Regions from separate parts of the Streptomyces sp. NPDC059743 genome, predicted to be linked through region 1. Evidence: riboswitches for the same ligand, from Rfam matches in the RefSeq annotation. Region 1 holds a riboswitch; the other holds the start of a gene.
What was found. Region 1 has a riboswitch for cobalamin ahead of ACFV6H_RS30165 (ABC transporter substrate-binding protein). Riboswitches for the same ligand answer to the same signal wherever they lie in the genome.
Positions count from the first base shown of each region.

Region 2: another riboswitch for cobalamin. It lies ahead of metE (5-methyltetrahydropteroyltriglutamate--homocysteine S-methyltransferase); the one in region 1 lies ahead of ACFV6H_RS30165 (ABC transporter substrate-binding protein).

Region 1 is NZ_JBHWGS010000019.1:113,071-117,275, forward strand. Features, by position in the region: gene ACFV6H_RS30155 (amino acid permease) at 136-1,602, shown strand; gene ACFV6H_RS30160 (Mov34/MPN/PAD-1 family protein) at 1,760-2,173, shown strand; cobalamin riboswitch at 2,175-2,295, shown strand; gene ACFV6H_RS30165 (ABC transporter substrate-binding protein) at 2,335-3,357, shown strand; gene ACFV6H_RS30170 (FecCD family ABC transporter permease) at 3,366-4,205, shown strand, end outside.
Region 2 is NZ_JBHWGS010000026.1:92,850-97,054, forward strand. Features, by position in the region: gene ACFV6H_RS34990 (TVP38/TMEM64 family protein) at 1-58, shown strand, start outside; gene ACFV6H_RS34995 (enoyl-CoA hydratase/isomerase family protein) at 81-1,175, opposite strand; cobalamin riboswitch at 1,279-1,559, shown strand; partial or broken gene metE (5-methyltetrahydropteroyltriglutamate--homocysteine S-methyltransferase) at 1,771-4,086, shown strand; gene ACFV6H_RS35005 (MFS transporter) at 4,104-4,205, opposite strand, start outside.

The sequences.
Region 1 (4,205 bases):
GGGGACTCCACCCCTGTCCCCGGGGGTGCCTTCGCCGGCCGACCGCCGGCGGCACTCCATCCGTATCCGGGGGGATCACGAACCGGTCCGCGGCCGACGTCCGGCGCTGATCGGTATGGAGAAAGGGCGCACGACATGACCTCTGCCCAGGTCGACAAGGAATACGGCGGTGACCACGCCACGGCAGGACCCACCGGAGACGGCCCGGCCGAAGAGGGCTACGAACGGGGACTCGGCAGCCGCCAGGTCCAGATGATCGCCATCGGCGGCGCGATCGGTGTCGGACTCTTCATGGGCGCCGGAGCCAATATCGCCAAGGCGGGCCCCAGCATCATCCTCATGTACGCCCTCGCCGGCGTCGTGATCTTCTTCATCATGCGGGCGCTCGGCGAACTGCTGCTCTACCGGCCGGTCTCGGGCTCCTTCGCGGAGTACGCCCGTGAGTTCCTCGGCCCGTTCTTCGGCTTCGCCACCGGCTGGACGTACTGGCTGATGTGGGTCGTCACCGGGATGGCGGAGCTGACCGCCGCCGCGATCTACATCCACTTCTGGTTCCCGCAGATCCCTCAGTGGGTCAGCGCGCTGGTCTTCCTGGTGGTCCTCTTCGGCGTCAATCTGATCTCGGTGAAGATCTTCGGCGAGGTCGAGTTCTGGTTCTCGATGATCAAGGTCACCGCGATCATCGGCATGATCGTCATCGGTCTGGGCGTCCTCACCATCGGCTTCTCGGACGCCGGTGAGACCGCCGCCGCCTCCAACCTCTGGGCACATGACGGGATCTTCCCGAACGGCATCGGCTCCAGCCTGATGACTCTTCAGGGCGTGATGTTCGCCTATCTCGCCGTCGAGCTGGTCGGTGTGACCGCGGGCGAGTCCGAGAATCCCGAGAAGACGCTGCCCAAGGCCATCAACACACTGCCCTGGCGCATCATCGTCTTCTATGTCGGCGCGCTCTCCGTCATCCTCGCCGTCGTCAAGTGGACCGAGTTCTCCGCGGGCAACAGCCCGTTCGTGCACGCCTTCGAGAAGATGGGCATCCCGCTCGCGGCCGGCATCGTCAACTTCGTCGTACTGACCGCCGCGCTCTCCTCCTGCAACTCCGGGATGTACTCCACCGGCCGGATGCTGCGCGACCTCGCCGCCAACAGCGAGGCGCCCACGGTCTTCGGCAGGCTCAACTCCCGTAAGACGCCGGCCCTCGGCATCACCGTCTCCGCCGTGCTGATGGGCATCGGTGTGGTCCTCAACTATGTCGTCCCGGAGAAGGCCTTCGGCTATGTGACCTCCGTGGCCACCGCGGCCGGCATCTGGACCTGGATGATGATTCTGGCCAGCCATATCCGCTACCGCCGCGGTGTGGAGGCGGGCCGGCTGCCGGCCTCGTCCTTCCCGGCGCCGGGCGGCGCGCTCTTCAGCTGGGTCGCGGTGGCCTTCCTGGCGCTCGTCACCTGTCTGATCGCGTACGACAAGGACGCGCGGGTCTGTCTGTATGTGGCGGCGGTCTGGGCGGTGGGCCTGGCGGCCGGCTGGCAGTTCCTGAAGCGGCGCGACCCGGCGATCGCGGAGCGCGCCCAGCGGGAGTACGCCTCGGCGGCGGACTGACCGTACAAGCCTGACCGTACGGTTCGGCTCGTGCGCGTACGGGCCCGTATACCGCGGCCGTACGTCTGTCGGCCCTCGGATTCACTGATCCGAGGGCCTTCGTGGCCCGTCGGCACCGGCCCGTCTCCGGTCCGGCGCGGCCGTTTATATTCTCCTCATGCTCACCATCACCCAGGCCCTGCACGACCAGATCGTCGCGCACGCGCGAGCCGACCATCCCGACGAGGCCTGCGGAGTGGTCGCGGGCCCGGCGGGCAGCGGACGGGCCGAGCGGTTCATTCCCATGCTCAACGCAGCACGCTCGCCCACCTTCTACGAGTTCGACTCGGCGGATCTGCTCAAGCTCTACCGCGAGATGGACGACCGCGACGAGGAGCCGGTGATCATCTACCACTCGCACACCGCGACCGAGGCCTATCCGTCCCGTACGGACATCACCTACGCCAATGAGCCCGGCGCCCACTATGTGCTGGTCTCGACGGCGGACACGGACGACACGGGCCCGTTCCAGTTCCGCTCGTACCGGATCGTCGACGGCGAGGTCACCGAGGAGCCCGTCGAGATCGTCTGAGAGACTCACGGCTGAACCAGGGCGGCAGGACCCAGGAAGCCGGTGCGAAACCGGCGCGGTCCCGCCACTGTGACCAAGCTCCGCTTGGCAGCCAGGAACTGACCTGCCGCCCTTCTCCCACCAGCCAGGGGACGCGGAAATCCCCCGGAGGAGGCCCAGCCGTGTCTGTTCCGTCCCGGCGCCGCCGTGCGCTCACGCCCGCCGTCATATCCGCCGCCGCGATCGCCGTACTGCTCCCGCTCGCCGCCTGTGGCACCACCACGGACGCCGCCGAGCCGGCGGACGGCGGGCCCGCCGCGAAGGCCGCGCCCGGCTTTCCGTACACCGTCACCAACTGCGGTGTGACGACCACCTACCAGGCGCCGCCGAAGCGTGTGGTCACCATGAACCAGCACGTCACCGAGGTCATGCTCGCGCTCGGCCTGGAGAAGTCCCTGGTCGGCACCGCCTATCTGGACGACCGGATCCTGCCCGCCTACGAGAAGGCGTACAAGAGCGTCCCGGTCCTCGCCGAGGAGTATCCGTCCAAGGAGAGACTGCTCGCGGCGAATCCCGACTTCGTCTACGGCGGATACGCCAGCGCCTTCGACGCCAAGGACGGCCGCAGCCGCGACGATCTCAAGGCGGCCGGTATCAACACCCGGCTCAATCTGGAGAACTGCGCGGACGGCACGACCTCGATGGACGACGTCTACCGGGAGGTCGAGGAGACCGGCCGCACCTTCGGCGTCCAGGACCGCGCCGAGCAGTGGATCGCGGACGCACGCACCACCGTCGCGTCCACCGCCGACGAGCTGAAGGGCGTCGCACCGCTCTCCGTCTTCGTCTACGACAGCGGCGACAAGACCGCTTTCACCGCGGGCGGCAAGGGCATCGGCAATGAGCTGATCGAGCTGGCCGGCGGGCGCAATGTCTTCGCCGACCTCGACAAGTCCTTCGGCGACGCCACCTGGGAACAGGTCGTCGCGCGCGAGCCCGAGGTCATCGTCATCTACGACTACGGCGCCACCACCGTCGCACAGAAGAAGAAGCGCCTGCTGGAGGACCCGGTCCTCAAGGACATACCGGCCATCAGGAACCAGCGGTTCGCCGTCATGCCGCTCTCGGACGTGGTCCTCGGCGTACGGGCACCGGCCGCCGTCGAACGCCTCGCGGCCCAGCTCCATCCCGAGTCCGTGAAGTAAGCGCCGCCATGACACGCGCCACCGCGCCCGCCCGTGCCCACGGGCGGCTCCGCCGCACCCTGGTGCTCGGCTCCCTGGCCGCCGCGCTCGCCGTCGCCGTCGTCGCGGGCCTCGCACTCGGCTCCGTACGGATCCCGCCCGGTCAGGTGATCACGATCCTGACCGGCCGCGCGGAGCCCGGCCCGTTCCGCACCATCGTGCTCGACGTACGGCTGCCGAGAGTGCTGCTCGGTGTGATCGTCGGCGCCGGGCTCGCCGTCGTCGGCGCCGTCCTCCAGGCGCTCGTACGCAACCGGCTCGCCGATCCGTTTCTGCTCGGCATCTCCTCCGGCGCCTCCACCGGCGCCGTGCTGGTGCTGGTCCTCGGCATCGGCGGCGGAGTGACCACCACCGTCGCGATGCCGGCCGCCGCCTTCGCCGGCGCGCTCCTCGCGCTGGCGCTGGTGTACGGGCTGGCCCGGCGCGGCTCCACGATGACCGGCGGCGGGCTCGTGCTCGCGGGCGTCGCCGTCTCGTACATCCTCTCCGCGCTCACCACCCTCATCCTGGTCGTCTCCGCCAGGCCCGAGCACTTCCAGGAGGCGCTGTACTGGTCGCTGGGCGGCCTCGGCAGCGCCCGCTGGGCCACGCTCGTACCGCCCGCCGTCGCGCTCACCGCCGGGACCGCCCTGCTCATGGCGCTGGCCAGACCGCTCGATCTGCTGCTGGCGGGCGAGGAGGGCGCGACCGTGCTCGGTCTCGACACCTCGCGCTTCCGCGCCGCGGTCTTCGTCCTCGCCTCCCTGGTCACGGCCGTGATGGTGGCCGCGAGCGGCGCGGTCGGCTTCATCGGGCTGCTGGCGCCGCAC
Region 2 (4,205 bases), on a different contig from region 1:
CTCCGGTCTGGTCGCGGCGGTGGTCGCCTGGCGCAAGCGCCACCACCTCCGCCGCTGACCGGTGCACTGAAGCCCTGCCGTCAGCTCACAGCGGCCAGCCCGAGGTCGCCGCCCGGCGGCGCCGCGAAGAACCGCGCCACATCGGCCTCGGTGACGTCTGTCAATTCCCTGGGTGACCACCGCGGTCTGCGGTCCTTGTCGATGACCTGCGCGCGGATGCCCTCCCGCAGATCGTGGGTGGCCAGCGCGGCGCACGAGGCGCGGTACTCCTGGTCGAGCACGCGCTCCAGCGTCGGCAGCCGACGGGCCCGGCGCATCGCTTCGAGTGTCGCCTTGAGCGCGGTGGGCGACCGAGTCAGGATCGTTTCCGCGGCCTCTTTCGCCGCGGGCCGGCCACTGCCGAGCAGCCGCTCGACGATCTCCTCCACCGAGTCGGCCGCGTAACAGGTGTCGATCCACTCGCGGTCCGCGGCGAGTTGGCCCTCGGGCACGGCCGTCCCGTGCTCAGTCCCGTACTCGGTCCCGTACGCGCGTACCGTCCCGATGACGTCCGCCGCCTCGCGTATCCCGGGCCCGGCCAGCGCGGTACGCAGTGCGGCCAGCCGCTCCGAAGGTACGAAGTGGTCCGCGAGCCCGCACAGCAGCGCGTCCGCCGCGCCCACCGCCCTGCCGGTCAGGGCGAGATGCGTCCCCAGCTCGCCCGGCGCGCGGGAGAGCAGATAGGTGCCGCCGACGTCGGGGACCAGACCGATTCCGGTCTCGGGCATGGCGACCGCCGACCGTTCGGTGACGATCCGCAGACTGCCGTGCGCCGAGACACCGACTCCGCCGCCCATCACGATGCCGTCCATCAGCGCGACATAGGGCTTGGTGAAGCGGGCGATACGGGCGTTGAGCCGGTACTCGTCGCGCCAGAAGTCGGGCGAGGCGGAGCTTCCGGCGCGCGCGTCCTCATGGATCGCGCGGATGTCGCCGCCGGCGCACAGACCGCGCTCGCCGGCGCCCGAGATGAGCACCGCCGTGACGCTCTCGTCGTCCTCCCACTCCGCGAGGGCCTCGGAGATCCGCAGGACCATCGGGTGGGTGAGGGCGTTGAGCGCGCGAGGGCGGTTGAGCGTGATGCGGGCGGTGCGGCCGGCCCGGCCGAGCAGTACCGGTTCGTCGTCGTGGACCATGCCGCCCAGTATCCGGCACGCCCGAAGCCGTCCAAGGAAAGTACGTCCAAGGTCGTCAGGTCCGTTCCCCGGACCGGGCTGGCCGCCGCGTCACACGAGCCTCTAGGCTGGACACGCAGTCGGTTCGCGCTGTCCGCCAGGCAGCCGCGTCGTAAGAGGGAACCCGGTGGAAATCCGGGACTGCCCCGCAGCGGTGAGTGGGAACGACCGCCGTCATACGCACTGGACGCACCGCGTCCGGGAAGCGACGGCCAGTAGGAGCCTCGTACCGGTACGTACGTCATACGTACGGCCAACGGTTAACAGCCAATGGTCACGGCCAACGGCCACGGCCACGAGGTGTGCCCACAAGTCCGAAGACCTGCCACTGCCCGTGTGCGAGCACCGCACACGGAGATCTCGGTGACCTCGTGGGCGGGTCGGCGGATATGGGCGGGCGTGTGCGACACGTGGCTGCGTGGAGCGCGGCACCGTCCCGGCTTCCGTTCCTTCGCCTCCTACGAGTTCCGCCGGGATCGTTCCCGCACGACTCGCGAAGGAGAGTCCCGTGACACCCAAGTCCGCAGCCGCGGCAGCCCGGTCACATCCGAGTCCGATGTCGAGTTCGAGGTCAAGGCCGACGCCGAGGGCCACCGTCCTCGGCTATCCGCGCCAGGGCGCCGACCGCGAACTGAAGAAGGCCGTCGAAGGGTACTGGAAGGGCCGGATCACCGCGGACACGCTGCGGGAGACGGCCGCAGGACTGCGCCGCGACAACTGGCGCCGGCTGGCCGACTCCGGTCTCCACGAAGTGCCCACGGGCGACTTCTCGTACTACGACCATGTGCTCGACACCAGTGTGATGGTCGGCGCGGTCCCGGCCCGACACCGGGCTGCCGTCGAGGCCGACGCGCTCGACGGCTACTTCACCATGGCGCGCGGTGCCCAGGATGTGGCGCCGCTGGAGATGACCAAGTGGTTCGACACCAACTACCACTATCTCGTCCCGGAGTTGGGCCCGGACACCGTCTTCTCCGCGCACTCGGACAAGCAGGTCGCGGAGCTGCGTGAGGCCGTAGCGCTCGGCCACACCGCCGCCCGGCCGGTGCTGGTCGGCCCGCTCACCTATCTGCTGCTCGCCAAGCCCGCGCCGGGCGTGGCCGACGGTTTCGAGCCGCTCACCCTGCTCGACCGGCTGCTGCCGGTGTACGCGGAGGTGCTGGCCGATCTGCGCGCGGCCGGTGCGCAATGGGTGCAGCTCGACGAGCCCGCGCTCGTCCAGGACCGTACGCCCGCCGAGCTGACCGCGCTCGCGCGCGCCTACCGTGAACTCGGCGCGCTCACCGACCGGCCTCAGCTTCTGGTGGCGTCCTACTTCGACCGGCTCGGCGAGGCCCTGCCCGTACTGGCGAAGGCACCGGTCGAAGGGCTCGCGCTGGACTTCACCGGCCCTGCCGCCGCCAATCTCACCGATCTCGCGGCGGTCGGCGGGCTGCCTGGCAAGCGGCTGATCGCCGGAGTGGTGGACGGCCGCAATGTGTGGATCAACGATCTCGCGGCCTCGCTGACCACGCTCGCCACTCTGCTCGGTCTGGCCGAACAGGTCGATGTGTCGACATCCTGCTCGCTGCTCCATGTCCCGCTGGACAGCGCCGCCGAGCGGGATCTCGATCCGCAGCTCACCCGGTGGCTGGCCTTCGCGCGCCAGAAGACCGACGAGGTCGTCACTCTCGCCCGGGGCCTGGCGCAGGGCACCGACACCGTCGCGGCCCGGCTCGCCGCCAACCGCGCCGATCTCGCCTCCCGTGCCGCCTCGGCGATCACCTGCGATCCGGCGGTACGGGCCCGCGCGGCGGCGGTGACGGACGCGGACGCCCACCGGGACCAGCCGTACGCCGAGCGCACCGCCGCCCAGCACGCGCGCCTCGGTCTGCCTCCGCTGCCGACGACCACCATCGGATCGTTCCCGCAGACCGACGAGTTGCGTACGGCGCGCGCCGAACTGCGGGCCGGGCGGCTGGACGGGACCGGATACGAGGAGCGCATCGCGGCCGAGATCCGAGAGGTCGTCTCCTTCCAGGAGAAGGCGGGCATCGATGTCCTGGTGCACGGCGAGCCAGAACGCAACGACATGGTGCAGTACTTCGCCGAGCGGCTGACCGGATATCTCGCCACACGGCACGGCTGGGTCCAGTCGTACGGCACCCGCTATGTCCGTCCGCCGATCCTGGCGGGCGACATCTCGCGGCCCGCGCCGATGACCGTCGCCACCACGTCGTACGCGCAGTCGCTGACGGACCGGCCCGTCAAGGGCATGCTGACGGGCCCGGTCACCATGCTGGCCTGGTCGTTCGTCCGGGACGACCAGCCGCTTGGCGAGACCGCCCGGCAGGTGGCGCTCGCGCTGCGGGACGAGGTCGCGGATCTGGAGGCGGCCGGTACGGCCGTCATCCAGGTGGACGAACCGGCGCTGCGGGAGACGCTGCCGCTGCGCGCGGCGGACCGGCCGGCGTATCTGGACTGGGCGACGGAGGCGTTCCGGCTGACGACGGCGGGCGTCCGTCCCGACACCCAGATCCATACGCATATGTGCTACGCGGAGTTCGGCGACATCATCCGCGCCATCGACGACCTGGACGCCGATGTGATCAGCCTGGAGGCCGCGCGCTCCCATATGCGGGTCGCCGACGAGCTGGCGGCGGCGGGCTATCCGCGCGAGGTGGGCCCTGGTGTGTACGACATCCACTCACCGCGCGTGCCCTCGGCCGAGGAGATGACCGCCTTGCTGGGCACGGCACTTGAGGCGGTCCCGGCGCGGCGGCTCTGAGTCAATCCCGACTGCGGTCTGAAGACACGCGGCTGGTCCGAGGTCCGTACGTCCCTGGAGAACCTGGTGGCGGCGGCACGGACGACACGGAGCCGCTTCTCGTAAGGCAGCCAGGGAGGGGCCTAAGGCGCGGCTGAGGGCGACGTGGTGTCCTCGGTCGCCGGGCGGGCCGGATCGGTCCGCCCGACGGCCGAGGACGAATCGGCGGCGACCTTCTCCGTGCG